2 regions of the Spirillospora sp. NPDC047418 genome follow, and region 2 is predicted to be linked to the other one. Evidence: riboswitches for the same ligand, from Rfam matches in the RefSeq annotation. Region 2 holds a riboswitch; the other holds the start of a gene.

Region 1 (15,899 bases), on a different contig from region 2:
CGGGCGGGCCCATTCGAAGCCCATTCCCGCGTCGCAGGAGACGTCGACGACGAGGGTGCCGGGGGAGAAGAGCGGCAGGTCGTCGTTCATGGCGAACATCAGCGGGGCGCCGGTGTCCTGCAGGACGCAGTTGACCACGATGTCGTTCCGGGCGAGGAAGGCGGCCGCCGCGACCGGGCCGTCGTCGGTGGGGACGAGGGTCCGGGTGGGGTTCTCGGGGTCGCGGTCGAAGTGGACGATCTGAGCGGAGTGGATGGGCGAGCCGACGGCGCTGACTCCGCGGTGGGTCAGGACGTGGACGTCGTGGACTCCATGGGCGTTGAGCGCCGTGACCGCGCCGCGCGCGGTGGCACCGAAGCTGATGACGGCGGCGCGGCGCCGCCGGCCGTAGGCGCCGGTGGATCCGGTGAGGGCGAGCGCGTGCAGCACGGAGCAGTACCCGGCGAGCTCGTTGTTCTTGTGGAAGACGTGCAGGTTGAACCCGCCGTCCGCCGCCCAGTGGTTCATCGCCTCGAACGCGATCAGGGTGAGCCGCCCGTCGATGGCGGCCTGGGTGAGTTCCCGGTCCTGGACGCAGTGCGGCCAGCCCCACAGGACCTGGCCCGGGCGCAGTTCCTTGAGGTCGTGGGGCAGCGGTTTGAGCAGCAGGACGACGTCGCAGCGGGCGATGAGCCGGTCGCGGGGGAGGAGCCCGGCGACCTGCGGGGCGAGGTCCTCGTCCGGAATGCCGAAGCTCTCGCCGTAGCCTTGTTCGAGGTAGATGCGCGACCGCAGCCGGGGGTCGATCCGCCGGAGATGCAGCGGATGTATCGGCTGCCGGCGCTCGTTCTCCTTGGCCGTGTGCGCCAGGACACCGAGGCTCAGGCCGGTATCCGGGGTCGGCGACGCCGTTGCGGCGCCGGAATGGTTTAAGTCGTTCTCGTTCGGCAAGTCGGTCCCCTCTCGGGGGTGAAGCCGGTAGGGCGAGTCAGCCTCGACGCTGGATGTCGCGGATCTCCGGCTCTTCCGACATTACTGCAGGCACCTCCGCCGACTTTCTCGGACCAAGGTGCCGGGTCAGGAAGTGCACCTGGTGGGAGACGGCGGCGGCGTGCCAGTCCGCGCCCTGGTAGACGTCGAAGTGGTCGCACGGGTAGTGCCGGACCTCGGCGCGGGCCTTCACCGCGGCCTTGACAGCGGCGTACGGCGGTGCGCTCCGGTCGAAGTCGGCGATCTGGAACAGCACGGGGCACGCGACTCCCGCGGCGTCCTTGATCGGACGGTACGAGCCGAGTTCGACGGTGATCGCGGCGCCGATCCGATTGCGCCAGCTCGGCCCGGCGATGGCCAGGTAGCTCTCCTGGACCCCTTCGAGCGTGAGCGCCGCCCTGGAGCCCGGCCTTCCGACCACCGGCATCATCACCTCCTCCGCGCCCACCGCGCGGGCCGCGTAGGCGCGCAGGCCGAGCGCGGTGGTCCCCAGCAGCTGCGACTTCGGATGGCCGGACAGTGCGAGCCGGCCGGCCGCGGCCCCGTCCACCAGGGGCGTCAGGGCCACGACCGCGGCCACGTCCGCACGGCCCGCGGCCACCGACAGCACGTGGCCGCCCGCGAGCGAAACCCCCCACAGCACCAGCCGGCCGGGGTCGACGCCGGGCAGTCCGGCGGCGGCCGCCAGTGCGGCCCGGTAGTCCTCCTGCTGGCGGCGCGGGGAGACGATCTGGCGCGGGGTGCCGGAGCTGAGCCCGAAGCCGCGGTAGTCGAACGCGAGTACATCGAGACCCGCCCGGGCCAGCGCCGTCGCGAAGGGCTCCAGCCCGGAGTCCATGGTGCCGGCCAGACCGTGCGCCATCACCGCGCACGGCCGTCCCTTCTCGGTGGCGAGGTCGTCGTGCAGGGCCCGGAAGTGCCAGCCGCGGCACTCGACACCGCTCGAACCGAAGCCGATCGTCTCAAAGGTCACCGGGTGACTCCTCGGGTGCGGCGCCTGCGGCGTCAGGGGGGACGGTGCCGTAGATCGTGCGCAGCCAGACCGTCGTCAGCGCGCGGATGTGCTGTTCCCTGGAGAGCGGGCCGCCGAGGACGACATGCTCCAGCGCACGGTCGTTGAGGTCGAGCAGCACGGTGGCCAGTGCGGTGGCGCCGACCCCGTCCGGGGCGTTGCCGGCCTCGCGCTCGGCCCGGATCATGCTCGCCACCGGCTCCACGAACGACTGCCGGTCCGCTCCCCACAGACTTCTGACCGTTTCGCTGACCGCGCGCGTCTCCAGCACGGCCCGATAGATGTGGCGGTGCTCGTCCACCGCCTCGAAGAGGCGGCGGATCACGGTCTCGATCCGCCACTGCGGGCTGCCCTCACGGCCCACGAGCACTTCCGCGGCGGGCCGGATGTCGTCGTACAGCTCCCCGGCCAGCGACGCCACGGCGTGCACCTTGTTCTCGAAGTAGAAGTAGAAGGCCGACCGGGACACGCCCGCGCGGCGGGCGATGTCGGCGATGTTGATCGCCTCCAGGCCGCTCTCCCGCAGGTGCTCCTTCAACGAGGCCAGCAGTGCCTCACGCCGCTGGTCCCCGCGGCCCGGTGGCCTGCGGTCCAGCCCGTCCGCCCGTTCCGCGGCGGCCATCAGACCCGTCCCGCCAGGGCCGGCGCCCCGAACCTGGCCGCGCGGCGCCGTCCGCGCGGCAGTTCCTTCGTGCGCAGCTCGTGCTCGTAGACGAAATAGTCCACCTGCTGGGTGTGGCGCGCCGACTGCACCATGTGCGCGGTGAACCGCTGCTCGTCGGTGGTGATCACCGCCTCCATCTCCGCGGCCGGCGGAGGCCGGTAGTGACCGGCGCAGTACGCCGCGACCAGCCGGGCCTGGCACTCGACGAACGGGAACAACGTGGGCGTGGACTGGGCGAAGCCGACAAAGGCCAGGTCGTCGATGCCCGGCTTGAAGATCCGCTTGTAGAGCCGGATGTGGTTCTCGCGCGCGCTGACGAAGTCCTCGTCGAAGAACGGGAAGGTGATGTTGTAGCCCGTCGCGTAGATGACGACGTCGAACTCCTCGGACGTGCCGTCCTGGAAGTGCACGGTGCGCCCGTCGAGCCGGGAGATGTCGCCCTTCGCCGTCACGTCGCCGGAGCCGAGCCGCAGGGGCAGCTCCACCGACTGGGTCGGGTGCGCCTCCAGGAACTGATGGTTCGGCTTCGGCAGCCCGTACCGCTCCGGCCGGCCCGAGATCAGCGGCTGGCCCAGCTGGGCGATCTTCCGCTGCCAGGACAGCGGGACGTGGGGGACGGTCTGGAAGAGCTCGTCCGCCGGCCGTCCGGCGAGGTACTTCGGCACGATCCAGGCGCTGGACCGGGTGGACAGGGTGACCTGGTTGCCCAGTGCCTTGGACGAGACCTCCACGGCGATGTCGGCCGCGCTGTTGCCGATGCCCACGACGAGGATCCGCGTGCCGGACAGTTCGAGCGGCGTCCGCGGATCGATGTAGGCGTGGGAGTGGAGGGACTCGCCCGTGAACTCGCCCGGGAAGTCCGGAAACCGCGGGTCCCAGTGGTGGCCGTTGGCGACGACCAGGAAATCGAACCTGGTCGTCTCCCCGGACTGCGCGTCCAGCTCCCAGCCGCCGCCGTCGAGGCGCCGCGCACGCACCACACCGTTCTCGAACTCGATGTTCCGCTTGAGGTCGAACGCCGCGGCGTAGTCCTCGAGGTACGCCTTGATCTGGCTGTGGTGCGGGAAGTCCGGATACGACCTGTCCATCGGGAAGTCCTTGAAGGACAGCCGCTCCTTGGACGTGTCGATGTGCAGCGAGCGGTACGCGCTGCTGTGCCCGTTGGGGTTGCCGAACGCCCAGTTGCCTCCGATCCGGTCGGAGGTCTCGAAGCACACGTACGGCACGCCGTAGTCGCCGAGCATCTTGCCGGTGGTCAGCCCGCTGATACCGGCGCCGATCACGGCGGTGGTCGGAGGCGGCACGGAAGCTCCTGCCCGCAAAGTGTGACGAACGTGACAACCCACAAGCTAGCGGCGACTTTTGACACGCGTCAACCACTGTCGACACACGTGCGGAGCTCACATGGGGGGTGGTCGGGGAAAGATCGGGAACACCCGGCGCCGTGACGCTGTTGGTGAATCCTTGGAAGGGCATGATGCGGGCATAAACGAGGTTTGTGCTTGGTTTGCTTTTCTTGTGAAGGTTGCTTACCTTCTATCCGAATCTTGCAGCGCGCCCCATGCGTTGCCGCCGGCCGTGCGATGTGCGGCCGAGGATCGCGGAGCGGTATCCGCACGCGATGCGCGCCATGTGACGCGCGCACCCTCACCGAGATCAGTCGCTGAGATACATCCGTAAAAGTCTGCGCCGCGCCATGCGGTGCGAGGCCGAGTCCGTCCCGGTCGATGCGGCCGGACGGAGCCGGGGACCCAGTGTTCCAGGGGTGAATCGGCGCGCCGAACGGTCGCGCCGTAGGGCTGCTTCCATGCCCGAATCCGTCAGCTAACCCGGTAGGCGTCATGGAAGACAAGGAGATTCCCTGCATGACCGGTCGTTTCGATCGTCTTTCGCTCACCCGGTTCTCCTCCGAGGACAAGGCCGTCGGCGTCGCCGCCGGTGCGGTCCTGGCCGGAGCCGTCGGACTCGCCGTCCTCAACCCCCTGGCCGGCGGCAGCGCCGCGGCCGAGACCCCCGCCCAGGCCGCCGCCGCGGTCGCCGAGCAGAGCACGACCTCCAACAGCACCACCTCCAAGAACGCGGCGATGACCACAGCCGAGGCCAAGAAGGCCGGCTACAAGGTCGCGCCGGGCGCGGTGCAGGCATCCCAGGTCATCAAGCTGGCCGAGAAGCAGGTCGGCATCAGCGAGGGCAAGGCCGGCCAGACCAAGTTCCACGACTGGTACGTCTCCACCCCGCACGCCAAGGCCACCGCCCAGCGCGACGGCGGGTTCTCGGTCAAGGCCTACAACGGCGCCCAGTGGTGCGACATGTTCGTGTCCTGGCTCGGCGCCCAGACCGGCGTGAAGAACATGGGCTGGGACGCCTACACCGTCCAGCACGCCACCTGGTTCAAGAAGACCGACCGCTGGGGCGACAAGCCCAAGCCCGGCGCCGTGGTCTTCTTCGACTGGAAGAACGGCTCCAACGGCTCCATCGGCGGCATCGACCACGTCGGCCTTGTGGTGAAGGACAACGGCGACGGCACCGTGAAGACCATCGAGGGCAACAGCAACAACGAGGTCCAGAAGAAGACCCGCGACACCTCCCAGATCGTCGGCTACGGCTACCCCGACTACGCCAAGAAGTAGCCCCAACCCCAGACCCACCACCCCCGAAGGCGCCCGGCCCCCCGCCGGGCGCCTTCGGGCGTTCGGAATGAAAGCCTCCGCTAGCACGTCCGTCACCGCGCCCAGATCACGCACGGCTACTCCGCGCCCGGACCGGGTCGCCGATGCATCCATCGGAGGGGTACTCGGGCGCGGTCAGATGTCGACCTGGGAACCCATGATGACCGTGCGCGTTTCGGGCAGGCGGAAGTAGCCGGCGGGATTGGCGGCGTTGCGGGCCAGTACCAGGAACAGTCGCTTGCGCCACCGCCGCATGCCGGGTGCCTGGGTCAGCCCCAGCGTCACCTTGGACAGGAAGTAGGAGGCGTGGTCTGGATCGAAGCGCAGTTCGGCGCCGGGGAGCAGGGCGGCTCGGCGCAGAGCGGCGGGCAGATCCTGCGGGTCTTGGAAACCGTGCCGGACGCAGACATGGACGATGCCGTCGTCGCGATAGCCGAGATCGTCGATGCTGAGCTGCTGCGCGGCAGGGATGTAGGGGACGTCCTCGGACACCATCGAGACGATCACCACATGCTCGTGGACGACGTGGTTGTGCTCGTAGTTGGCGCGCAACGCGATCGGGGTCGTCGTCTTGCCCTGGTGGGGGAAGACCGCGGTGCCTGGCACGCGCTGGACCCCGTCCCGGTGCAGCTTCTCGATGAACTCCGGCAACGGTCCCTCTTTGGCGGCACGGCGTGCGGTGACGATCTCGCGCCCGCGCTCCCAGGTCGTCATCACCGTGAACACCGAGATCCCGATCAGCAGCGGCAGCCAGCCGCCGTGGGTCACCTTGGTGAGGTTCGCCGAGAAGTAGGTGATCTCCGCGCCGCCGAGCACGAGCGCGGTCACGATGAGCTTCCAGGCCGCCCAGCGCCAGGCGACCCGCGCGACGACCAGGAACAGCGTGGTGGTGATCAGGAAGGTGCCGGTGACGGCCATGCCGTAGGCGGTCGCCAGCCGTTGGGACGAGCGGAAGCCCAGCATCAGGATCAGCACGCCCGCGAACAGGATCCAGTTGACTGCGGGTACGTACACCTGCCCGGCCTCGCGCGGCGAGGTGTGGCGGACGCGCAGGTGCGGCAGGTATCCGAGCCGGACCGCTTGGCGCGACACCGAGAACGCACCGGAGATCACCGCCTGCGAGGCGATCACCGTCGCGGCGGTGGCCAGCACCACCATCGGCAGCCGTGCCCAGCCGGGGAACAACAGGAAGAACGGGTTCTGGGTGTTGCGGGGATCATCCAGGATCAGCGCGCCCTGACCGAGATAGTTCAGGGTCAGGGCCGGGAACACGACGGCGAACCAGGCACGGCGGATGGGCCCTTTGCCGAAGTGTCCCATGTCGGCGTACAGCGCTTCGGCCCCGGTGATCACCAGGACCACCGCTCCCATCGCGATGAACGCGGTGTAGGGACGGTCGGCGATGAACGCGGCGGCGTACGTCGGCGACAGGCCCCGCACGATGCCGGGCCGATCGACCAGCTGAATCAGTCCTCCCGCCGCCAGCGCGGCGAACCACAGCAGCATGACGGGCCCGAACAGGCTCGCCACCCGGTGCGTGCCCCAGCTCTGCACGACGAACAGGAACGCCAGGATCGTCGCGGCGACCGGCACCACCACGTGTGCCAGCTCCGGGCTGCTCACCTGCAGGCCCTCCACCGCCGACAGCACCGAGATCGCCGGGGTGATCACGCTGTCGCCGTAGAACAGCGAGGCGCCGAACACGCCCAGCGCCATCACCAGGGCCGCCCCTCCCCGCGCGCCGCCGAGCACCCGGCGCACCAGTGCCGCGAGCGCCATCACGCCGCCCTCGCCGTCGTTGTCGGCCCGCAGGATCAGCGTCACGTACTTCACCGACACGATCAGCGTGATCGTCCAGAACACCAGCGAGATCGCGCCGTAGACGTCACCGCTGGTCGGACGGACCGCTCCATGGTCGATCGAGAACACCGTCTGCAGGGAGTACAACGGGCTGGTGCCGATGTCCCCATAGACGACACCCAGCGCACCCACCGTCAACGCGGCACGCCCCCGCGCCCCGGACGCGGAGGCGCCGGGCTCGGACGCCGCCGCCCCAGGCACCATCTCCCCGTCGCCCATAACGGCATACCTAACCGCCCGCGGCACCCCGGAAGCCTCACCAGGTGATCTGTGTCCAGGTCGGACGGCTGAGCCGGGCGAAGGAGATCTCGGGCCGCGGACTTCGTGTCCCGCGGGACGGCACTTTCAGGACGGTACGCAAGTGCCCAACTTTCGCGGCCAAGACTGGCACACAGTACATAGCGGAAGCGGTCCCGCTCGCGGCAGAATTACCTTGATGCCGAGATACTTGGCGGCCGTCCGCTCGTCCACGTCCGGACCGGCGTGCAGGCACCCCGGCAACCAGGCGCGATGCCCCGTACCGCGCGCTCACGGCGCTGATGCGCGGGAGATATGAGGTGGTTGTCATGATCGTTGGAATTCTCAAGGAGGATGCGCCCGGCGAGCGGCGGGTGGCGGTGACGCCGGACACCGTCACCCGGCTGCAGAAGCTCGGGTACGAGGTGGTCGTCGAGTCCGGTGCCGGAGCGGGCGCCGGCTTCGCCGATGACCGGTACGAGGCCGCGGGCGCCGCCATCGGCGACGCGGAGGCCGCGGACGTGGTGCTGGGCGTCGCCCCGCCCTCACCCGAGCGGCTGGACGCCCTGCGACCGGGCGCCACGCTGATCGGCCTGCTGAGCCCCCGCTTCAGACCGGACCTGGTGGAGGACCTCGCCCAGCGCCCCATCACGGCGCTGTCCCTGGACGCGGTGCCGCGGATCTCCCGGGCGCAGTCGTTCGACGTGCTCTCCTCGATGGCCAATATCGCCGGATACCGGGCGGTGATCGAGGCCGCGCACGAGTTCGGCCGGTTCTTCACGGGCCAGGTGACCGCGGCGGGCAAGGTGCCGCCGGCGAAGGTGCTGGTCGCGGGGGCCGGCGTCGCCGGGCTCGCGGCGATCGGCGCGGCCGGCAGCCTGGGCGCGATCGTCCGGGCCACCGACCCGCGGCCGGAGGTCGCCGACCAGGTGCGCTCGCTCGGCGGCGACTACCTCGCCGTCGCCGAGGCCGAGCCGCACGACACCCCGGGTACCGGGTACGCCAGGGAGATGCCGGACGACTACAACATCCGCGCGGCCGCGCTGTACGCCGAGCAGTGCCGTGACGTCGACATCGTCGTCACCACCGCGCTCATTCCCGGCCGGCCCGCGCCGAAGCTGATCACCGCCGAGATGGTGGCGGCGATGCGGCCGGGTTCGGTGATCGTCGACATGGCCGCGGCCAACGGCGGCAACGTCGAGGGGACGGTTCCCGGCGAGCGGGTCGTCACCGGGAACGGCGTGATCATCCTCGGCTACACCGACCTGGCCGGGCGGCTGCCCGCCCAGGCGTCCCAGATGTACGGCACCAACCTGGTCAACCTGATCCAGCTGATGACCCCGCAGCGGGACGGCGAACTCGTCCTGGACTTCGACGACGTCGTGCAGCGCTCGATGACCGTCGTCCGCGAGGGGGAGCTCACCTGGCCGCCGCCACCGGTGCCCGTGTCGGCGGCCCCGGCGGCCGTCCGGCCGGCGCCGCGGGAGACCGAGGCGGACGACCCGGTCGGCAGGGCGAGCCCCGGGCTGCGCCGGGTCGGCGCCGCCATCGCGGCCGCCGGGATGTTCGGCCTGATCGCGGTCTCGCCGGCGGCGCTGCAGGTGCACCTGACCGTGTTCGCGCTGGCCATCGTGATCGGCTACTACGTGATCGGGAACGTGCACCACGCACTGCACACCCCGCTGATGTCGGTGACCAACGCGATCTCCGGGATCATCGTGGTCGGAGCACTGGTGCAGATCGGCACGGGAAGCGCCGCGATCAGCGTCCTCTCACTCGCGGCGATCCTGCTCGCGAGCATCAACGTCTTCGGCGGATTCGCGGTCACCCGCCGCATGCTCGCCATGTTCATCAGGAGCTAGGCAATGACGGTCGCAACCGCGGCGACCGCGGCGTACATCGTCGCGGCGCTGTTCTTCATCCGCGCGCTGGCCGGGCTCTCCCGGCACGAATCCGCGCGGCTGGGCAACGCCTACGGCATGCTCGGCATGGCCGTGGCGCTCGTCGCCACCATCGCCCTCACCGTCGACGACGGCATCGACCTCCCCGCGTTCGGGCTGCTCGTGGCCGCGATCGCGGTCGGCGCGCTGATCGGCCTGCAGCGGGCCAGGTCGGTGGAGATGACCGCGATGCCCGAGCTAATCGCGCTGCTGCACAGCTTCGTCGGGCTGGCCGCGGTCCTGGTCGGCTGGAGCGGCTACCTGCACGTCGAGCACCACCCCGGGGGGACGGAGGCGGCGGCGCTCGCCCGCGAGGGCATGCTCGGCATCCACAGCGCCGAGGTCTTCATCGGCGTCCTCATCGGCGGCGTCACCTTCACCGGCTCGGTCGTGGCCTACGGCAAGCTGTCGGGCAGGTTGAAGTCCGCGCCGCTGATGCTGCCGGGCAAGAACCTGCTCAACGCCGCGGCGCTCGTCGTGTTCTCCGCGCTCACGGTCGCCTTCGTCGTCGAGCCCCGGCTGTGGGAGCTCATCGCGGTCACCGCGGTGGCGCTGCTGCTCGGCTGGCATCTGGTCGCCTCCATCGGTGGCGGCGACATGCCGGTGGTGGTCTCCATGCTGAACAGCTACTCCGGCTGGGCGGCCGCGGCGTCCGGGTTCCTGCTCGGCAACGACCTCCTGATCATCGTGGGCGCGCTGGTGGGCTCCTCGGGCGCCTACCTGTCGGCCATCATGTGCAGGGCGATGAACCGCTCGTTCCTGTCGGTCATCGCCGGCGGGTTCGGCCTCGAGGCGCCCGCCGCGTCCGGCGCCGACCACGGCCGGCACCGGGAGATCACCGCCGCGGAGGCCGCCGAGGCGCTCACCGCGGCCTCCTCGGTGATCATCATTCCCGGCTACGGCATGGCCGTCGCCCAGGCACAGGCCCCCGTCGCCGCGCTGACCGCGCGGCTGCGCGACCTCGGCGCCCAGGTCAGGTTCGGCATCCACCCGGTCGCCGGCCGCCTCCCCGGCCACATGAACGTCCTGCTCGCCGAGGCAAAGGTGCCCTACGACCTGGTGCTGGAGATGGACGAGATCAACGACGACTTCGGCGCCACCGACGTGGTCCTGGTGATCGGCGCCAACGACATCGTCAACCCGGCCGCCGAAGAGGACCCCGCGAGCCCCATCGCCGGCATGCCCGTCCTGGAGGTCTGGAACGCCCGGCAGGTCATCGTGTTCAAACGCTCCATGGCCACCGGGTACGCCGGCGTCCAGAACCCGCTCTTCTTCCGCGACAACACCCACATGCTCTTCGGCGACGCCAAGGAACAAGTCGACGGCATCCTCCGCGCCCTCGAACACCTCACACCTGTCGGCTGACCCGGGGGACGCCCGCAGGGTGAGCGGCCGAAGGCCGGGCGCCCCTCACCCTCCGAGCGAGTTGTAGACGTTCGCGCACTCGACCGGGCAGAGGTACACCTGGGTCCTGGAGTGATCGGTGCCGGGCAGCGTCCACCTCATTTTGATCTTGCCCGTGGAGCGCCCGGGCGAGTAGAGGCTGGGGCTGGGCTGGCTGCTCCAGCCGGATGTGCCTCCGATGATCGCGCCGCTGGAGCTCCGCAGGACCGCCATGGCGCTTCCCCGCACCGGCTTGTCGTAACCGGACTGGACGGTGAAGGACAGCATCTTGCGTGTGGGGTGCTTCCGTTGCGGCTCGACCCTGACCTTGCTCGCGTTCAGCGGCGCGACCTTGCCGTTCATCATCTTGCCCTCCAGGTCGCGGATCGAGCTCTCCAGCGGCCACCACTGCGTGCGGACCTTGAGTCGAATCTCGGCGATGGGCTCGTCCTTCAACGTGGTCTGAACACCGAGCATGCTGCTGTAGAAGCCTCCGCCGGAGCGCTGGCCGGGCAGGACGGGCGGCAGCAGGACCCCCGCCTGGCCCCGGATCTTCTCGCCTCTCTGGTTCAGAGGCTCGATGTCCACACTCGAAACAGCGATCATGCGGCGGCTGGTGTTCTCCACCACCAGGCCATAGGACACGATCGGGTCCTTATCGCCTTCATCCAGAACCTTGTTGAACCGGGAGAAGCCCTTTTCCACGATCCGCAATTGACCGCCATCGTCCGCGCCGGCGAACGGCGGTGTCGAGGGGCTGACCGAGGACGGACTCGCGGTGCCGGTCTTGGAGGTGACCGGGTTGCCATCCTGGCATCCCGCGACCACCACCAACCCGATCAGCCAGCAGGCCGCCAGAGCTGTCCTCGCCGGGGATGACATCGAATCCCTCCCCGTTCGTTGATCATCTACCTTTCGGGCTTAGACGCGCCGCCCTCCGTCCCGGTTCGTCACCGTCCTCGACGGCGGGTTCCCCAACCCCGGAGTCCGCTGCTGGGGGCGGTCTGCGCCATCGGGGGTTTCGGCGGGTGGAGGCGCGGTGGACGGCCGGTCTTCCCTCCGCCCCGTGGGTCCTGACCGTCCACCGGCCGTTCGCGGGGTTACTTGGGGGCGGCATCAGGACGGAGTCGATGATGTAGACGGTGGCGTTGGCGGTCTGGACGTTGCCGCACACCACGTTGGCGTTGTCCTTGCCGACCGTGGAGGACTCGCCCGAGCCGCTGGTGGTCAGCGTGCCGCCCTGCAAGGTCGTGAGGCTCCAGGATGATCTTCACCGTCTCCCTGTCGGCCATGACCTTGTCGAGCGTGGCCTCGGGGATCCCGCCCTTGCCGGGGGCGGGGACGGCCGAGCACGCCGGACCGAACGGCTTGCCGGTCGCGGGCGCGGCCGTGCTGGAGGATCCATCGAGCGGACGCGGCGCGCCCCCGTCGTCCCGGACCTCGGCGAACTGCTCGTCCTGGTCGCCCGCGGCGACCTCGCACTACCGGCCGGACAAGGGCGACGCGACCGCGTGGGCGCTGACGATGGCGCACCGCCGCGCGATCGACCGGGTCCGCTCCGCCCAGGCGAGCCGCGACCGCGAGCAGCGCGCCGGCGCCCCCGGCCCGGACTACGACCAGGTCGCCGAACAGGCCGGCACGCGGTTGGAGCACCAGGAGGTGCACCGCTGCCCGCGCGGCCTCACCGACACCCAGCGCGAGTCGATCGCGCTGGCCTACTACGGCGGCTACACCTACCGGGAGGTCGCCGAACTGCTCGGCGTCGGCCTCGCCGCCGTCAAGACCCGGATGCGCGACGGGCTGATCCGGCTGCGCGACTGCCTGGGGGTGCAGCCATGACCCACGACCCGCACGACCTCGCCGGCGCCTACGCCCTGGACGCCCTGTCCGACACCGAACGGCGCCGGTTCGAACGCCATCTGCCCGGCTGCCCCGCCTGCGCCGACCAGGCCGCAGGCCTGCGCGAGACCACCGCCCGGCTGGCGCTGGCCGTGTCCCGGCAACCGCCGCCCGCACTCCGCGACCGGGTGCTCGCCGAGATCAGCCGGACCCGGCAGTCGCCGCCCCGGCTCACCCGGCGGCTTCCCTCCGCCCGGGGCCTCGGGCCGAGCTGGCTGGCCGCCGCGGCGTGCCTGATCCTCGCCCTCGCCGGCGGCATCACCGCCGCCCACTTCCACGGCGACGCCGAACACGCGCAGGACCTCAACCGGCGGCTGGCCGCCGTGCTGACCGCCCCCGACGCACAGACCTCCACAACCCGGACCCAGGACGACGCCACGGTCACCGTCGTGTCGTCCCGGTCGCTGGACAAGGCAGTGATCACCACGTCCCGGCTCAGGCAACTGCCGTCGGCGAAGACCTACCAGGTGTGGTTCCTGGCCCCCTCCGCCGCCCCGCGCCCCGGCGGCGTCCTGCGGCCGCCCGCCGGCCGCCCGTCCCGGCCCATCATCGCCTCCGGGCTCGGCAACGCCCAACAGATCGGCATGACCATCGAACCCGCGGGCGGCTCCCCCCGCCCGTCCGGCGCCCCCTTCCTCACCCTCCCCCTGATGCGATGAACGAGCGGAGCCTCCGCTCACCTCGCGATCCGTCCCATGGACGTGAACCGCCGCGAAGAGTCGGCCGGACGGGACGCAAAATGACCGACTCCAAAGACGGTCAGCTCGCCCAGGCGGAGGAACAGCGGCGCCGGCCCGGCGTCACGCCCCGCATGCGCAAGATCATGCTGGAGATCGACCAGAAGTTCGGCCCGTTCCCCACGATTGGCTGCTACCGCCCTGGAGACCCGCAGGACCACGGCTCCGGACGCGCCTGCGACTTTATGGAGAGCATTGCCGGCAGGATGCCGACCGCCTCGCCGCGGAACCGCCACCGCCGGCAGCGTGTGGCGGATCACCAAGAACGTCACTGAGGCGCGGCGACGAGCTGGACGGCCCGCCGGACTTCTGGCAGCGCGTTCTGGCGGTCAGAACCGGTGCAGACACCTCCGCGCCTACTTGATGCATCGATCTACGAAGCCTGGTAGTAGATGCCATGGAGGGCGGACGACGACGATGCAAGCCGAGCGCATGACGGACGGAACGGCGGGGCAGTGGCATCACCAAATGCTCACCGAACCGGCCTCGGCCGCGCCCAGCGGCGAGATCTGGCTCAGGTCCGGGGGACGGCTGGCGGTCGCCGACCTGATGCCCGACCGGACGCGGTCCGCCGGCCCCCCCCGCCGACAGCTTCTGAACGATTCGGGATCCACGAGAGCGGACGGATCGATCGCAGCGCCGGCTGGTTCTCCCGTTCGACGCTCCAGACTCTGCGCGAGACGACGGCCACCGGGGAGTTCTGGGGGACCGCCGAGCCGAACTGATCTCCGCGCGGGCCAGCGAGAGGGACCTACTATGGGCTGTAGTATGCGGAGCCGATCCAGCAGGCGTGACGTCGGAAGGCGGTAGATCATGGCCGGGCAGCGCTTCGGCGACCTGGAGGCCGCGGTGATGGACCGGATGTGGTCCTACGGCCGCCCGGCCAACGTCCGCGAGGTCCTTGAAGACCTCCAGCGCGAGCGGTCGATCGCCTACACCACGGTGATGACCGTTATGGACAACCTGCACAAGAAGGGGTGGCTGCGCAGGAAGCGCGTGGGGCGTGCGTACGAGTACGAGGCGGTGGCCTCGCGGGAGGGCTACACCGCCAAACTCATGCGCGAGGCGCTCGCGACCAGCAACAACCAGGCCGCCGCGCTCGTGCACTTCCTGTCCGACCTGTCACCGGAGGAGAGCAGGGCCTTGCAGGCGGCGCTCAAGGTCGTGCAGCCGCGGGACACCACGTGACCGCGGCCGCCACCCTCCTCGCCTACGCGGCACTACTGGGAATCCTGGGGCCCCGGCTCATGCGTGCCCGCGGCTGGGCCGACCGTGCCCCGCGGCTCGGCGTACTCGCCTGGCAGACGGCCGGGGCTTCCGTTATGGCGGCGGTGGTCCTCGCCGGCCTGATGCGGGTGGTGCCGATCGTCCGGACACCGCACGGCCTGGCGGCCTGCCCGGACGCCACCGCTGTGTCGTGCTGAGCACTGGGGCGCTCGAACCGCTTCCTGAGGATCAGTTGTCCGCGGTCCTCGCCCATGAACGCGCGCATCTGGCGGGCCGCCGCGATCTCGCCATCAACCTCGCCGTCGCGTTCGGCCGTGCGTTCCCCGCCTTCTCGCACCTCACGACCCCCTGTCCCGTACCGGACGTCTCACCGGCGGCGTCGGCGCTCTGCTTGCGACGCTGCCGCTGGCACTCGCCGCCAACCCGGCCATCACGGCTCTCCTTGAACGCCACTGCCACTTCCCGATGTAGCGGCGCGACCCGTACCGAGCCGGGCGTCGCTACGGAACTGGTCGCCATCGGCCCCCCAAGACCTCCAGCTGGGGAGGCTGTAGGAGAGGCAGCCAAAGGACGTCCCCGTCACCCCAGGGGTGGGTGACGGGGACGCGGTACCGGGCCGCTCAGGGCGGCGGTGGTCAGGCCACGCGGACGCCGCCGGCGAACGGGCGGCCGGAGATCGAGCTGATCTTGACGACGTCGCCGGTCTGCGGGGCGTGGACCATCTTGCCGTTGCCGATGTACAGGCCCATGTGGTGCAGGTCGCTGTAGAAGAAGACCAGGTCACCGGGCTTCAGGTGGCTCTGCGAGACACGTGTGCCGGCGGTGAACTGGCTCCCGGTGTAGTGGGGGAGGGTAATGCCGACCTGGGCGTAGGCGTACAGGGTCAGTCCGGAGCAGTCGAAGCCCTTGATGTTGGCGCCCTGCGCGGTGCCGTAGGACGGGCCGGACGCGTTGCCGCCGCCCCACGAGTACGGAACGCCGCGCTGGCTCAGGGCCGCTCTGACCGCCCCCATGGCCTTGGCCGAGGCGCCTCCGGGATCCACGTTCGGGGCGGGACCCGCGTTGGTGCGAGCGCCGGAGCCGACACCGAGTTTGGTTTCGACCTTCTTCAGCTTGGTCTGAAGTTCCTTGCGCTTCTTCTTCGCCTCGCCGGTGAGCTCGCGCACCTGCTTCGCGCGCGCTTCGGCCGACTTGCGGGATCGTTCCGCGGACTGCATCGTCTGCAGCAGGTGAGCGACGCGAGTGCTGTCCTGGCGGGCGAAGTAGTGGAGCGTGGCCGACTTGTCCAGCACGGCCTGAGGG
Region 2 (15,899 bases):
CCGCCGGGGCCGCCGGCGTCGCCGCAGCCGCATGGACGTCCGCCGCTCTCGGATGGACGGGTCAGTCGCCCGCGAGCGTGGGCGCAGTGGCGTTGCCCCTGCTCGCAGTGTGGCTGCTGTGCCTTGCAGCGGCACGCCGCAGGTCGCCTGTGCTCGGTGCAGCGGCGGCGGCACTGATCGGCATCGTGCTCGTGGTGAGTCCTGGTCGGCCGGCGCGAGCTCATGACCCCGGGCAGGGCGAGCCTTACGCAGAGGTGCGTCTCAGCGCTGTCACCGACAATGCCGGCGTCACGCATCTCGCTGTGCTTCCGGAAAGCCGCTGCAATGAGATGCAGCCATTGAGAGCAGTGGCGCGCAGGGCTGGACGGGAGGTCATCGGACGCCTCGGCCCCGTGGGCGGCTGCCGCTTCGAAGGGGCGTTGCGGTTGCCGCGCGGTGACCTGTGGTTCGTCTACGGGGAGTTCAGGACATCCGGAGGCGGAGACGCCGAGACCTGGATGCCGTTCAGGACCGGAGATAGAACGACGGTGACAATGCGGCGGGAGCTCTACCGCCCGGCCGGTGGCGGGGACGTGACAGGAGGCCAGATCGCTTGGGGAGCCGTCCTTTACGGGGTTGGTCTGTCGCTTCTCGCAGCGGCGTTGGTGCTGACACGCGCCCGTCGAAAGCCGGCTGGACGGTAGAGCGGGCGGGCCCGGGACCCCGCCCGCCCTACCGCGCGGTCCTACTGCTTGAGCAGGTTCTTCATCTTGGTGATCTCGGCGGACTGCGAGGTCACGATGTCCGTGGCCATCTGCTTGGCCGCGGGGAACTGCCCGGAGGACTGCTCGGTCTTGGCCATCGCCACGGCGCCCTCGTGATGCTTGATCATCATTTCGAGGAACGCCTTGTCGAAGGCCGCGCCCTTGGCGCCCTCCAGCTTCTTCATCTCCTTGTCCGTCATCATGCCGTCCATGCCGTGGCTCATGCCGCTCATCCCGGGCGAGGGCACCGACGCCCCCCAGCCGGTCAGCCAGGCGGACAGCTGCTTGATCTCCGGGTCCTGCGCCTTCTTGATCTCCGCGGCGAGCTGCTTCACCTCCGGAGACGAGGTGCGGATGGCGGCCAGGTCGGCCATCTCGATCGCCTGGCGGTGATGCGGGATCATCATCTGGGCGAACATGACGTCCTGGTCGTTGTGCTGCGTCTGCGAGCCGCCGTTGGACGGTGACGCGCTCGCCGGCATCGAGTGGCCGGACATCGGGGCCTTGGCGTTGTCGGAGTCGTTGTCGCCGCAGGCGGCCAGGCTGATCGCCAGGGCGGGGACGGCGACGAGCGCGAGTGCGCGCTTCATGGTGGTGGACCTTTCGTGTCGAGTGTCTGTGACTTCGGGGAGCCCGGCGCCCGCGAAGACGCCGCCGGTCTGTCACAGCCTCAGCACGCTCAGGCGGTACAGGGACGGCCTCGGTGGAGGCCGTCCTACGAGAAGGATTCGGATCCTGGTCAGGATCCGCCTCGCCACGATCACCGGCTCGCGCACGAACAGGGCGACGATCGCTCCGAGGAAGGAGATCATGGACAGTATCGCCAGGCAGACCTGACCGCCCGGATGATCCTGGTGATGATCACCGGGTTGGTCCTCGCCCGAGGATTGATGGACGGCTTTCGACGAGGATGGCGTCGCCTCGTGCCCGATGCTCATCGCCGTCAGCGGGACGCCCGCCGCTTCGGTGGGGCTCGGCGATGCCTGGAAGCCGTGCATCGCCAGGACGCAGAGCAACATGAGCAGGCCGAACGGCAGCTTCATGGCTTGCCCGCACCGTTCCGGTGACCGGTTCAGCTACCCCACCTGCCGTTCCATACCCCGTAGCGACCGTCCGCCCGGAAGACCGCCGGCCATTCCTCTCCCTGCGCTGCTCTGCCACGCCCATGGTAGCGAGGGATGGCCGGTGATCCGCCAAGGCGCCTCCCTGACCAGGACATACGTCTCCCGGCACGCTCCCGGCTCAATCGGGATCGCCTCGGTCAGAGGCCACGACTCGGTCATCGGCCACAACGACCGGCCATCGTGCGGTCGGAGGTGTTCGAGCGGATCGGCTCCAAATCGATGTAAAGGGTGTCCCAGAACGCCAGATCTTCGTCGTCCTGCAGTGTCGAGACCCGGCTCCAGAATTCGCGATCCTCTGCCTCGGCGGCGACGGCGGCCGAGATCACCGGCATGGCGGCGGTTCCGGCCTCGGACGCATCGAGGCCCGCCGGTGTGATGTCCGCGGGCAGTTCCACCGGCTGCTTGTGGTGCTTGCCGCGCTTCCGCACACGGATCGGCGGCTCCGCCGGAACGCGAGCAGCGATCGACTTGCCCGCCGCCAGCGCGGCCGTACCGCAGACCGCGATGGACAGCAGCCCTCCCAGCAGGACGTCCGGCTGGACGAGCGGCTGGTCGCCGGCCGCCTTCGGGCTCGCGCCCTGAGAGGTGACCGCCGTTTCGGGGCGCGTCGCCTCCGCGCCCTTGGACTCGGATGCGGGAGCCGCGTGCTTGGGGACGTAGTTCGTCTCGTCTTCGGTTCCCGGCAGCGGCTTGCCCGCCACTTTGACCTTGCCTGGGTAGCCGTAGCCGACGACGTCGCTGACGTCGCGCGTCTTCCGTTTGAGGTAGACGCCGTCGGTGTTGGCCTCGATCGTGCGCAGGGACGAGCCCTTGACGCTCTCCACCAGGCCGACATGGCTGATGGCGTCGATGTCCTTGGAGTCGGACCAGGCGAAGAACACCAGCGCACCCGGCTCGGGCTTGGTGCCCCACGCGTCCTTCTTCTTGAACCACTCGGCGTGCTGGATGGTGGAGGCGAACTCGCCCGCCCAGTCCTGTGTGTCGGTCTCGGTGGCGGCCCAGGCGAGGAACATGTCGCACCAGGGGGCGGTGGCGTAGTAGTCGTCACCGCCCTCGTAGGTCTTGCCGTACCAGTCGCCGTACTTCGTGTAGCCGCCGGCCTTCTCGCGGTATCCGAGTTCCTTCTTGGCTACTTCCAGCAGCTTCGCACCTACGGGATCCATCGGTTCTCCTTGACTCCGCCTGCCGGGTTAGCTGACGGGTTCGGGCCAGGAGCAGGCCCTACCGCGCGCGGCGGATTCACCCCAGGAACAGTGGGTCCCCGGCTCCCGCGGCGCTGGCGCGCCGATCGGGATTAGGCGGTCGGTCCGCGCCCCCCAGGCCGGGGAGTGGATCACGAACCGATTACGATGCAATGTAGTAGCACGTTCGCCGAGATGGCAACGCGAGGTCAAAGCCGACCACGGATCAGCTGCCTGCGGGCCGGTGTCTCCGCGCATCGTCGAGTGTCAGTACTGCCTGTTCAGGACGACTTGCATGCACCTGCCGACTTGTCGGGCGGACACGGCCAGTAGAGCTGAACCGGCCGTTCGCGGTCCGTCATAGCTACTATTGAAGGTAGTAGCCCTAGTTGATGTGCGGCTACTTGATCGTGGCCGGCGGCTGGCGTCGACGCAGCATGGCGGCTATCGTCACCTCCGACGCATCGTAGGAGATGGTACGCGAACCTTGCGGGAGGTCCGGGTGTTCAAGCCGAGCGGCCGCACGGTTCCCATAGTGATCGGCATTTCGGCGGTGACCACACTGACCGCGGACGTGGCGGTCCTGGCCGTCCGCTCGGCATCGCAAGCGCCTCCGGCCACGGTGGCGCAGGCCGGTGCGGCCCGGTTCCTGGCGGCGGGGCGTCCCGAACCGTCCTCAGCAGGGCTCGTCGCCCCCTTGACGTCGCGGCTCGCGCCGCACCTGCTCGTGGCCGCACCACGACCTCTCCCGCCCTCGGCGATCGCCAAGATCGCCGAGATGAAAGGCGTACGCGGAGTCGAGACGGTCGATGCGGCACAAGGCCGTCTCGCGGGCAAGTCCGTGACCGTCTTCGGCGTCGATCCTTCGACCTTCCGGCGCTACACACCGAAACCCACCGCGGAATCGGACGCGCTCTGGCGCAACGTCGCTGCAGGTGACATCGCGGTCTCCTTCGCACTGGGGACCGACGGCGGGGTGTCCCTCGGCAGCCAAGCGGCGCTCGACGGAACCGCTGGAAAGACCAGCCTCAGAGTCGGCGCGCTCGCCACGATGGGGATCGGTGAGGTCGACGCCGTGGTCTCGCGTCCAACCGCACGCACCCTGGGCATGGCGGAAGGCAATGCGCTGCTCATCAGCGCCGGGAAGCGCGACCTGACGAAGCTCACGCGGAGCGTGCGCAGGCTCGTACCGCGCGGGTCCAAGGTCGTATCCCTCGCCACCAAGAGCGGGACTTCCCCGGGCGCAGGTGCCCAGCTCCCGGACGCTCGCGGTCAGGTCTTGACCGCACTCCAGATCCGCACGGCGATCAAAGCGTCCGAGAGCAAGCTCGGGATGCCGTACGTCTGGGGCGGGGAGTCGGACGCCGAGGGCGGCTACGACTGCTCTGGAATCCTGCAGTATGCCTTCGGCAAGGCCGGTGTCCGGCTACCGCGGGTCGCCGACGACCAGGCGAAGGCCGGCTGGCGGATCCCGTTCGAGAAGGCCCGGCCCGGTGATCTGCTCACCTGGGCCCACGACCCCACCGCCCCGGGATACATCTCCCACATCGCGCTCTACCTCGGCGATGGAAAGATGCTCGCCGCACCGAGGCGCGGCACCGTCGTGCGCATCCAACCGGTCTACTTCAGGAACTTCCAAGGGGCGATCCGCATCAATCCGCGCCTCGCCGCCCGGCTGGCGGGCTGACAGGTTGGAATTGGATCTCACCCTGCCCAGCCGAGCTGGTCAGCGTTTCGAGCGCGGCCAGGATGCGCTAGGGGATTGGCGCTCAAGCGAAGAACCAGATGTGTATGGTCTCGGCATTAGCTCCCTGTTGCCGCCGGTGAGCGTCAGGTGGTGACCCTTTCATCGGCACGGGCCAGTGCGGAGGACGGCGAACAGCGGCAAGGAGCGGCCAGAGATGGGCGGTAACCACGCACACGGCAGTCACGCTCACGGCGGGCGGTCAGGGCTTCGCGGTCGGTGCGGATCGCGGTGCTGGCGGTCATTGTCCCGGTCGCGGTGGTGACGTTGGCGGCGGTGCTGTGGATGTGGCGGGACAAGCCCCCGGCGCCTGCCGGCGCGGGGCCGGCATTGAAGCCCGGCGGCCGACGACCGAACTCCCGCCGCCCTCGTGGCGAGGCGGGTCGAGCGCCCCTCTCCCATAGCGGCACGGCCGTCCCTCAGCGGCCGGAGTGACCCAAGGCTGCGGGCCGCTCCACCCAGCCTCGGCCTCAGTGCCGTGCCGGCGCCCACCCGTAGCGGACCTCACCCCTGCCCGGTTCGGCTGGTCAGCGTGTCGAGAGCGGCCTGGATCCGCTGTCCGGCCTCATCGGCGACCGGACGCAACTCGGGCCGCTCGGGGACGGCGACCATGACGCCTGGATCGAGCGGCAGCAGAGTCCCGCCCTCAGGCAGAGCGCGGACGACGACGTTGCACGGAAGCAGCAGACCGATCTCACGCTCGACGTCCAGAGCGCGGTGGGCGAGTTGGGGATTGCACGCACCAAGGATGAGGTAGTCCTCCATGTCCTCGCCGAGCTTGCTCTTAAGAGTGGCGCGGACGTCGATCTCGGTGAGCGTGCCGAATCCCTGGTCGGCGAAGGCTTCCTTCACCTGGGGAACTGCTTGGTCGTAGGGAAGGTCAAGGGTGGTGGTGCGCGCGTATTCCATGTCATTCGTCCACTGATGACGACCACGAATGCAGCATCCACCGGTGGCCAGCGGCTTGCTGCTGGTGAGCCGCGCCCGGGGGTGGGCGGTGCTACGTGCCCTCTGGCGTGACCACGGGTGGTTCCGACCGTCGTCAAGTTGTTGGATCGGCGTCGTCTTGCGGGAGAGGCAGTGTGCCGTGTGTGTCCTGCGCGTCGGCCACGGCCTCGCCGATGGGCACGAACTTGTGGGTGACCTGTGTGCCTTGAGCGATGACGCCGCTGGTGAGGACGGTGTTGCGGTGGCGCAGGGCCCCGTTGTCCCGGAGCAGGTCGTCAACGTCCCTTCTCGCTTTCGCCAGACGCTTCGTGAGTCGCAGGTGAACGAAGAGGCCGCCTATGGCGAGGCCGGGGATGAACCCGGCGAAGGAGGGCAGCCACAGCGTGGACGCCGCCGTAGCGATCATGGCGACCGTGGCCGCGATAACGCCGATGTGCTTCTCCAGCCAGTCCAGCGAGGCGTCGACGCGCCTGGGTATCTTCACCTCTCCGTCCTCTCTATGCGATGCATTACTAGGCCGGATCGTAGATGGGTTGGGTGTCTTGGTCGAGGGTGTTCGCTGCGACGACTCATCCCTGGCGGTCGAACCAGCCGAACCACCAGAGGCTGGAGACCGCCACGGCGATCCCCAGGATCAGGTAGAAGGGGCTGTGCCCGCCCGGAAGCATCCGAGTTCGCGTGAACTGTGTGAGCAGGTTAAGCACGATGGTCAGCAGCCCCAAAGTGGTAACGAGCCAGCCGATCCATCGATGCCAGGCGGGGCGGTAGCGGGTCGGCGCGCGGCGCGCCGCCGGTGGTCGGTACACCGCCTCGATCTTGGTCTGGCGCTTGGCTTTAGGGGACATGCGTCTCCCTCCCAATAATCTACTAAGGAGCATAGTAGTTTAATGGGCGGGTGCTGTGCCGCGGCGTCGGTGGACGCCGCGGCACAGATGTTCAGCGGGCGCCATAGAGGACGTTGAACGTCCGGCCGCCGTCCCGGGACTCGTACACGCTGCCGTCCTCGGCGGCAGCCAGCAGGTGCTGGGAGTCGACGGCGGTGAACGCGGCGGCCTGACCGCCGGGCAGTTGGCCCAGGCGTTGCCAGTCGCCGTCACCTGCCTTGACATGGATCTGCCCGTCCGGGGCCACGCCGATGAGCGTCTTGCCGCCCACCACGTCCACGTGCGTCAGGACGGGTGCGTCACTGACGGTCTTGAAGGAGCCTCCCGAGTCGTTGCTCTTCTGGAGGCCTTCGGGTGTGGCCGCATAGACCTCGTCGGGACGATCCTTGTATGCGCCGAGGTCGTTCACATCGAGGCGTTCGCCCAAAGTCCAGGTGCGCCCGTCGTCGCGACTGTGCCGCACGCTCTGGGTTTGGCTGTCGTAGGCGTAGAGGGTTTGTCCCGCTTGCTGGAGTGCGTGGAAATCGGCCTTCCCGGCTTCGGAGACCGTGGTCCACGTTTGTCCGGCGTCCGTGGACCGGATCAGGCCCAGATGCGGCGGGACGTCCTTCTTCTTCATATCGTCCATCGCCGGGTGACCGCTGGCGACGAACGTGCGAGGGCCGACGATCGTGAAGCCCATCGTGTCCTGCCGGTTCGTCCCCACCCGGCTGACCCGGTCGGGGGACTCGATCTTGAAAACGCCGAAGTGGGCTGCCACGTAGACGGATTTGTCAGCCGGGTCCATGGCGACGCCGTGAATGTGCCCGATCTGCGCCTCGGCGGAGGGAGCGGGGGCCTTGGCGTCATCGGCCTCGGCGCCGCACGCCGCCAGGACGATCGCGCCGGCGATCAGGGCCAGCGCATGGAGCGGGCGTACGGCACGGGTGCGCGGGAAGCGCAGGTTCATGTCGGCTCTCCGATCAGGCCTGGTAGCCGAGCAGGGTCATCATCCCGGACTCGGCGTGGTAGATGTTGTGGCAGTGGATCATCCACTTGCCGGGGTTGTCGGCGTCGAAGTCGACGTCCAGTGAACGGTTCGGGAGGACGATCGCGGTATCCTTGCGCACCCCGGTCGGTGCCACGGCGAAGGTGTGGCCGTGCAGGTGCATGGGGTGCCACATGGTGGTCCGGTTGACGAACGACAGCCGCACCCGCTCTCCCGAACGCACCGGGTACAGCTGCTTCGGGTCGTACTTGCGCCCGTTGATGGCCCAGTCGTACTTCATCATCCCGCCGGTCAACTCCAGGCGGACCGTCCGGTCCGGACGCCGGTCCTTGAGTTGCACCGCGTCGGCCGGGCGCAGGTCGCCATATCCGACGATCTTCTTTTGAAGCTCCCGGGGCCGGGCGTCCGCGGCGGGTGCCTCGGCGGCGGTGCTGGTGCGGAGGATGGCGCGGGCGACGGCCTTCTTGCCTTCGGCGAGGGCGGTCAGCGGGAACGCCCCTGACTTCACCGTGACGATTGCGTCGTAGCGTTCTCCCATCCCGAGCAGGAGCGCGTCGGTCTCGACGGGTCGCACGGGAAAGCCGTCCGTGTGGGTGACGGTCATGCGGTGCCCGCCCAGCGCCACCCGGAACGCGGTGTCGCCGCCGGCGTTGATGAACCTGATCCGGATGCGGTCGCCCGGCTTGGCGCGGAAGGTCTCCGGCTCCTTGGCCAGCCGGCCGTTGATCAGGAAGTACGGGTAGCGGACGTCACCCGCGTCGCCGCCCAGCAGCTCGCTCTCCGCGCCCATGAGCATGTGCCCGCCCACGCCGGACGAGCCGGGCGCGGGAGTCTCGGTCTGGTCGCCCATGTCCATGCCGGGCATGGCCGAGTGGTCGCCGCCGTCCATGCCCATGCCGCCCATGCCGCGGCTCAGCTCGGCGAGCACCTGCTCCGGGGTGCCGGTCACGTCGTCCAGCCAGTCGTCGAGGACCACGACCCATTCGGCGTCGTAGGACAGCGGCTCCCGGGGATCCTCGACGATCAGCGGCGCGTACAGGCCGCGGTCGAGTTGGGTGCCCGAGTGCGGGTGGAACCAGTACGTCCCGGGGTGCGGGGCGGTGAACTCGTACACGAACTCGGCCCCCGCCTTGATCTCGGGCTGAGTGACGCCTGGGACGCCGTCGTCGTCGTTGCGCAACGCCAGTCCGTGCCAGTGCACCGTCGTGCCGGTGGGCAGCCGGTTCGTCACACGGGCGCGCACTACCTCGCCCGCCTTCACCCGGATCTCTGCGCCGGGAAGGCGCTCACCGTACGTCCAGGTGCGGACGGTCCGCCCTCCGAGGTCGACCGCACCTTCACTCGGGATCAGCTGGAAGTCGCGGACGGCAGCACCGGCTTTCCGGCGGGCTGCCTCCGCTTTGCGGACCTCCGCGCTGTTCGGCGAGACGTAGCCGGACTTGCTTTCCGTGCCGCCGCATGCGGCGAGGGTGGCGCCGCCGGCCACCAGGAGTCCCGCGCGCAGGACAGAGCGTCGATCGATCGGTTTCATGATGTGAGGGCCTCGCATTCAGTCATGCGGATGGAAGGAGATCGGGCATGAACCGGGCACGTGTGGACGTGGCGAGGCATACGGAAAGGGCGGCCTCGCGACGGTCAACGGCACCCGGCCGGACCGCTCCTAGATCCGCAGAACCGCTAGACGAGTCAGGGACAGGCCGAGTCCCGGCGGCCCACGTGGATCGGGCAGACAGGCCGGTCGCAGCCGGGAGGGCTGGTCGTGCGGTGATGACTGAAGCCGCCACGCCGACCGGCGTAGCGCGATGAACAGCCCGGCGGCGACCAGTACCGCGAGGCAGACGACGGACGGATCCGAGACCATCCCGGCACCAGGGGCAGTCGCCTGGGCAACGTCGTGGAAGGCCGACGAATGCATCGCACCTGGCGATGTCTCCTGAGCGGCCGGTGTCGGCGAGTTCACGTGGTGGACGGCCATCGTCCGGCCATGGGACGTGGCGACCGCGCCGCGATCATGGTCGACCATGTGTCCGAGGGTGTGCATGGCGACGATGCCGAGGAGCACTGCACCGAGCAGGAGCGTCCACGCGAACGCACGACGAGGACCCCTCGGCCGGACTCCGCCTGCTGCCCGAGAGGGATCGGCATGCTTACGGTCGCACATCAGGAAGCACGATAGTAGATGGGCGAGAGCTTCATGACCTGACTGTCGTTTCGGGACCGAGTGCGCCCAGCGGCGTGACCCAAATCTCAGCATGCGGGGCGTGCGTCCAAGGCGTCTCCCAGGTTCTCGGTCCGGCCGCACCACCGATGCGCGTATTCTACTATGCCTCCTAGTATTTGATCTCTGGAGGTGGTTTCGCATGGTGCGGCCCACGTCATCGGTGCTGCGGGTCCGAGCGCGAACGGGGGCGGGGTGCCTGGCAGCCCTCCTGGTCGCGACCACGGTGGCGGGCGGGCAGTCGGCCGCGGCGGAACGTTCCCTCACCCAACCCAAGAAGGACCCCGCGGCACAGCTGGCTGAGCTGGAGAAGCGCAAGAAGGCCCTGGAGAAGGACTACCGAGGCCGGATCGAGAGCCTTGAAGATCTGAAGAGGAGCGCGTCCAAGGCCGCGCGGCAGGCAGGGCAGCACGAGCGTGAGCTGGACGCCGCCCGCACCCAGATTCGCGCGCTGGCGGCAAGCTCCTACATGCAGGGCGCCCCGTCCTCCATCCCTGTCCTGCTCAGTACTGACGGGTCCTCCCTTAAGGGCGCCACGACGCTGGAGTATCTGGCCCGCAACGGCGACCGGCGCATCCAGGCGGTCGCGGGCCTGGCGTTGGAGGCGGAGAAATCCCGGCGGACCGCCCAGGCGAAGGTCGACGCGGTCCGCCGCGAGATCGCCGAGCTGGAGAGCAAGCGCGCCAAGGTCCGCAAGCTCCTCGCCAAGTACCGTGCCGAGAACCCGCGCCGTGGCAGGCCCGACGGCGTCTCGGGAAAGACCAAGTCACCGTTGGTCGGCAACTACATGACGCCCCGCATGCGAAAGGTCATGCTGGAGATCGACCAGAAGTTCGGCCCCTTCCCCACGATCGGCTGCTACCGCGCCGGCGACCCGCAGGACCACGGCTCCGGACGGGCCTGCGACTTCATGGAGAGCACCGCCGGCAGGATGCCGACCGCCTCGGCGACCGCGCACGGGGACTCGGTGGCCAACTACGTCATCGACAACGCCGCACGCCTCGGCATCAAGTACGTGATCTGGCGTCAGCGCATCTGGGATTCGCGCCGCGGAGGCGGATGGCGCCAGATGGAGGACCGAGGCGGCATCACTCAGAACCACATGGATCACCCGCATGTCTCGGTGCTCTGAGATCGACCCCGGGAACCGTCGCCATGGGTTCAGCGGTGTCGGCCTGGCCGACGAAGACGGCGGTGTACTCGCCGAATCCGCCAAAGGGCGAGAACAGCGAGGACGGCCGGAACCGAGAGAGCAAGCGCTCTCCACGGGGTGACGAACGATACGAGGGCCTCACCGCCATCGCTCTGCTTGCCAGGGTCCGTTGGCGGCGGCGAGCCAGAGCCTCCGGGGGACGGACTGGGCACTTCTACACGGTTCGCCCACACCGTGAGCCGCGATCGGCGCTTGTCACCCGTCGGAACCGCGATGGCCCAGACGTCCGGTCGGACCACCATGCCGAGGGATTGACCGAGTTCCTTCCATCCGTCGGTCGGTGCGCCTCCCAAGCCGCGTACTCGGGACCAGGCCCCTCCCCCTTGCCGCCACAGAGTGAAGTCCACTCGGTCGTGTTTGAAGACGCCCTGCACCAGCAGCAGAGCTCCGTGCTGGTCATATGCGGCGGTAGGGGCCATCGGCAGCCCGTCCGCCGGCGGTCCAGACTGTGTCCTCCATTCCCGCCCATCCGTCGAACTCGCGATACGCACCCGTTGCCCGCCAGCCGCCGCCTCGGTCCAGCCGATCGTCCGCACCCCGTCGGGACGGACCGCCAGTGCGGGGATGAACAGGTTCAGCGGCATGCCCCGGCGCGGAAGTAGCCGTGGCCGTTTGCCCGCCCTGACGGCGGTGGAGGTCGTCCGGCCACCGGGTTCGATCTCGTACACGATGACGTCCTGCCTGCGTCCGGTTCGCCAGCCGGCCACGGCGGCGATGATCTGCCCGCGTGCCGTGATGGCGAGGCTCGATCCGAAGACGGCCGGGTCCCGGCGCGGCAGGCGGCGTTGTGCGAAACCGCCGTTGCCGCGCCGCCAGGCCACCATGGTTCGGGACGCGGCCGGTTCGGCGCGGCAATGCGCTTTTCGACCACGGGACCAGGTCCAGCTCAGGGCCGCGAGACCGGTCCCGGCGTCATAGGCCATGGACGGCCGGTCCAGGAAGGCGCCGCGTTCGGGGCCGGCCACCCGGCTGTAGGCCAGCTGGCCGCCCGAGAGCCGGGCGAGGAAGATCACCGATCCGGGCAGGCATCCGGGCGGACCGCTGCGCGCGGCGCCACCGGAGATCAGCAGTGATCCGTCCGCGGCGAACGCCAGCCCGGGGTCGAAGCTGCGGGCGAAACCGGGCGGACGCACGGTCCGCGGCTTGGACCACGTCCGCCCGCCGTCGCTCGACAGGGTCACTTGGATGCGCGTGGGGTTCAGGTAGGGATCGGCCGCGACGGCGATGCGCGCCGGATCACGGGGGTCGACGGCGAGTGCCGGCTCGGCCATCCGGCCGGATGGCGCGATCAGCGGCGCCGATGCGCGCGGCTGCTCCGCCGCGGCGGCCGGGAGTGGGGACGCGAGCGGGAACAGGCACCCCAGAAGGCATGACGAGCTCGTGATCGCGGCTCTCCGCATCGCCACCCCCGGCCGATTCGAGCGATATCTACTATGCATCCTAGTAGTTGCTACTACTATGCGACTTAGTAGATACCTGGTCGGAGGAGGCCGCATGTCGGATGGGCTGCGCAACACCTGGAACGAGCGAGTCGACACCTGGCATCACCACGTCACCAACTCACCCGCCTTCGAGAAGGTCCGCGACGAGGTGCTCCGCCTCGCGGACGTCCGAGCCACCGACCGATGCCTGGACCTCGGCGCCGGCACCGGTTTCCTGACGCTCCCGCTCGCCGGGCACGCCGGGCACGTCACTGCCGTGGACATCTCCCCGGCCATGGCGCAGGACCTTCAGCAGCGCGCCGTGGAGGCCGGGCACGACAACGTCGAGTCGATCGCGGGCGACCTGAACATGCTGCGCATACCGGCCGCGTCCCTGGACGTGGTCGTCTCCAACTACGCCCTCCACCACGTGACGAATCCGCAGAAGCGCGAACTCGTCGCGCGCGTCCACGGCTGGCTCAAGCCAGGGGGACGCCTGGTCGTGGCGGACATGATGTTCGGCCGGGGACTCGGCGCCGACGACCGCAAGGTCCTCGGCGCGAAGGTCAAGGCGCTCGCCGCCAAGGGCCCCGGCGGCATGTGGCGGATCGCCAAGAACGTCACCCGGCTCGGGCTGCGGCTCGGCGACGAGCAGCCGGCCCCGCCGGACTTCTGGCGGCGCGCGTTCACCGATGCGGGGTTCAGCGACGTGGGCCACATCCAGGTCGTCCAGGAGGCGGGCATCGTCTGGGGGAACGCGCACGCCGGTCCTCCGGTGGTCGGAACCGGTGCAGACGTCTCCACGCCCACCTGATGCATTTACCTACGAGGCCTGGTAGTAGATACCATGGAGGTTGGACGATGACGATGAGAGCCGAGCGCATGACGGACGGAACGGCGCGGCAGTGGCATCACCATCTGCTCACCGAGTCGGCTTCGGCCGCGCTCAGCGCCGAGATCCGGCTCAGGGCCGCACCACGGCCGCAGGACCGGTGCGTCGACCTTGGCGCAGGGGTCGGCATGCTCGCCATCCCACTCTCCGGCGAGGTCGCCGAACTGGTCGCGGTGGAGCCGTCCAGGGTCCTGGCGACGAGGTTGGCAGCACGCGCGCGTGAGTCGGGTTGCCCGGACATCAGGACGGAGAGCGTCCGGATCACCGAGCTGATCATGCCGCGCCAGAGCTGCGATCTGATCGTGAGCGGCCTGGCCCTCCACCACTGCGACAACCCTGAAAAGCGGGCGCTGGTTCCCCGCGCGCTGCGCTGGCTCCGCCCGGGAGGACGGTTGGTGATCGCCGACCTGATGCCCGACCGGACGCGGTCCGCCGGTAGGCGCCGACAGTTCCTGAGCGATTCGGGGTCCTGCGGAAGAGGGCGAATCGATCGCAGCGCCGGCCGGTTCTTCCGGTCGACGCTCCACACTCTCCGCGAGACGACAGCGACTGGAGAGTTCTGGGTGGAGGCCTTCGAGGACGCCGGGTTCCGCACCGTAGGGCACCGTCAGCCGGTACCGGGCGTCGGAGTGGTGTGGGGCACCGTCGAGCCGAATTGATCTCGGCACGCGCTAGCGAGAGAAAACTACTATGGACTGTAGTATGCAGAGCCGATCCAGCAGGCGGGACGTCGGAAGGCGGTAGATCATGCCCGGGCAGCGCTTCGGCGACCTGGAGGCCGCGGTCATGGACCGGATGTGGTCCTATGGCCGCCCCGCCAACGTCCGCGAGGTCCTTGAAGACCTTCAGCGTGAGCGGTCGATCGCCTACACCACGGTGATGACCGTGATGGACAACTTGCACAAGAAAGGATGGCTGCGTAGGAAGCGCGTCGGGCGCGCTTATGAGTACGAGGCGGTCGCCTCGCGAGAGGGCTACACGGCCAAGCTCATGCGTGAGGCGCTTGCGACCAGCAGCAACCAGGCCGCAGCGCTCGTCCACTTCCTGTCCGACTTGTCGCCAGAGGAAAGCGAAGCCCTGCAAGCGGCTCTTAACGTCGTGAAGCCGCGGGATACCACGTGACCGCGGTCGCCACCCTCCTCGCCTATGCGGCGCTGCTGGGAATCCTGGGTCCCCGGCTGCTGCGCGCCCGCGGATGGGCCGACCGGGCTCCACGGCTCGGTGTGCTCGCCTGGCAGGCGGCCGGAGCGTCCGTCATCGCCGCGGTGGTCCTCGCCGGCCTGATGCTCGTGGTGCCGATCGTCCGGGCACCGCACGGCCTGGCGGACCTGCTGGCGGCATGCCGCCTGATGCTGCGCGTGCACTACGAGGTCCCGCCACAGCCGGTCGCGGGCTACGCCGGGCTCTTCGTGGCCTGCGGCGTCCTGCTCTGGACGGCCGGACATGTCCTGACCGCCTTCATCGCGACCGCGCTTCAGCGGCGCCGACACATGCAGACGCTCACCATGGTGGCCCGCCGCCGCCGGGACCTGGGCGCCCTGGTCGTCGATTACGATCAGCCGCTGGCCTACTGCCTGCCAGGACGCCGACGCTGTGTCGTGCTGAGCACGGGGGCGCTCGAACGGCTTCCCGAGGATCAGCTGTCCGCGGTCCTCGCCCACGAGCGCGCGCATCTGGCGGGCCGCCACGATCTCGCGATCAACCTCGCCGTGGCATTCGGCCGTGCGTTCCCCACCGTACCGCTCCTCCGCGCCGCCAGGGCGGAGGTTCCCAGGTTGCTGGAGTTGCTGGCCGATGACGTGGCCGCCCGCAAACACGACCGCGTCACCCTCGCGGCGGCGCTGGTGGCCGTCGCCGGCGGCCGGACGCCGACCATGGCCATGGGGGCGGGCGGTGGCACGGCACTTCTGCGGGTCCGCCGCCTTCTCGCGCCCCACGATCCCCTGTCCCGCGCAGGACGTCTCACCGGCAGCATCGGTATCGCCCTGCTTGTGACGCTGCCGCTGGCTCTCGCTGCCAACCCGGCCATTACGGCGATCCTCGAACGCCACTGCCACTTTCCGGTGTAACGGCCGAGCCGGGGTCACAACCCGACGGGGCCGGCCTGGTATGCGTAGATGCACGGCGTCGCCCTCTTCGACCCCATATCTGCTTCTCCACGGGCGAAGGACCACGCCCGGATGGACGTGCACTGCCGGACAGCTCGTATAGGTGACGATGACGTCGACCGGCTGGCCGTCCGAGATCCCCAAACAAACTCGGACGGTCCAGTTCCTGGCCCCGGTCCCACGAAGGATGGCGCTGCACCGCTATCGACCCGCACGGGAGCATCTCCCCGCTCGGGTTGAACTTGCGGCAGCGTCCCAAGGCACGTCCCTCTACTACTTCGTCGAATAGTAGAGGGTGGGTGCGGGGCGTCCGGTGGGCTGGCCACAGGGATGGCAGCACAAAGACGTCCCCGTCACCCCGGGGGCGGGTGACGGGGACGCGGTACGGGGGGTTCGGCGCGCGGTGGTCAGGCCACGCGGACGCCGCCGGCGAAC

What was found. A riboswitch is a leader RNA that binds a small molecule or an ion and turns the genes downstream of it on or off. The one in region 2 is predicted to bind cyclic di-AMP.
Region 1: another riboswitch for cyclic di-AMP. It lies ahead of ABZ806_RS22725 (CHAP domain-containing protein); the one in region 2 lies ahead of ABZ806_RS23205 (CHAP domain-containing protein).

Annotation. Positions count from the first base shown of each region.
Region 1 is NZ_JBEYTW010000036.1:35,235-51,133, reverse strand. It holds gene ABZ806_RS22745 (N(5)-(carboxyethyl)ornithine synthase) at 1-930, opposite strand, end outside; gene ABZ806_RS22740 (alpha/beta hydrolase) at 968-1,942, opposite strand; gene ABZ806_RS22735 (TetR/AcrR family transcriptional regulator) at 1,932-2,603, opposite strand; gene ABZ806_RS22730 (flavin-containing monooxygenase) at 2,603-3,949, opposite strand; cyclic di-AMP (ydaO/yuaA leader) riboswitch at 4,343-4,499, shown strand; gene ABZ806_RS22725 (CHAP domain-containing protein) at 4,511-5,275, shown strand; gene ABZ806_RS22720 (potassium transporter Kup) at 5,450-7,393, opposite strand; gene ABZ806_RS22715 (Re/Si-specific NAD(P)(+) transhydrogenase subunit alpha) at 7,741-9,273, shown strand; gene pntB (Re/Si-specific NAD(P)(+) transhydrogenase subunit beta) at 9,277-10,716, shown strand; gene ABZ806_RS22705 (hypothetical protein) at 10,762-11,616, opposite strand; partial or broken gene ABZ806_RS22700 (fasciclin domain-containing protein) at 11,846-11,992, opposite strand; gene ABZ806_RS22695 (sigma-70 family RNA polymerase sigma factor) at 11,998-12,573, shown strand; gene ABZ806_RS22690 (anti-sigma factor) at 12,570-13,292, shown strand; gene ABZ806_RS22685 (VldE C-terminal domain-containing protein) at 13,373-13,645, shown strand; gene ABZ806_RS22680 (BlaI/MecI/CopY family transcriptional regulator) at 14,184-14,558, shown strand; gene ABZ806_RS22675 (hypothetical protein) at 14,555-14,794, shown strand; gene ABZ806_RS22670 (hypothetical protein) at 14,788-15,195, shown strand; gene ABZ806_RS22665 (C40 family peptidase) at 15,233-15,899, opposite strand, start outside.
Region 2 is NZ_JBEYTW010000038.1:3,219-19,117, forward strand. It holds gene ABZ806_RS23190 (hypothetical protein) at 1-683, shown strand, start outside; gene ABZ806_RS23195 (DUF305 domain-containing protein) at 725-1,333, opposite strand; gene ABZ806_RS23200 (DUF6153 family protein) at 1,406-1,786, opposite strand; gene ABZ806_RS23205 (CHAP domain-containing protein) at 2,023-3,030, opposite strand; cyclic di-AMP (ydaO/yuaA leader) riboswitch at 3,032-3,178, opposite strand; gene ABZ806_RS23210 (C40 family peptidase) at 3,551-4,735, shown strand; gene ABZ806_RS23215 (DUF302 domain-containing protein) at 5,297-5,701, opposite strand; gene ABZ806_RS23220 (hypothetical protein) at 5,835-6,224, opposite strand; gene ABZ806_RS23225 (hypothetical protein) at 6,310-6,585, opposite strand; gene ABZ806_RS23230 (F510_1955 family glycosylhydrolase) at 6,677-7,573, opposite strand; gene ABZ806_RS23235 (multicopper oxidase family protein) at 7,587-9,143, opposite strand; gene ABZ806_RS23240 (DUF6153 family protein) at 9,273-9,974, opposite strand; gene ABZ806_RS23245 (coiled-coil domain-containing protein) at 9,973-10,962, shown strand; gene ABZ806_RS23250 (hypothetical protein) at 10,992-12,314, opposite strand; gene ABZ806_RS23255 (class I SAM-dependent methyltransferase) at 12,538-13,278, shown strand; gene ABZ806_RS23260 (class I SAM-dependent methyltransferase) at 13,326-14,015, shown strand; gene ABZ806_RS23265 (BlaI/MecI/CopY family transcriptional regulator) at 14,104-14,478, shown strand; gene ABZ806_RS23270 (M56 family metallopeptidase) at 14,475-15,425, shown strand; gene ABZ806_RS23275 (C40 family peptidase) at 15,872-15,899, opposite strand, start outside.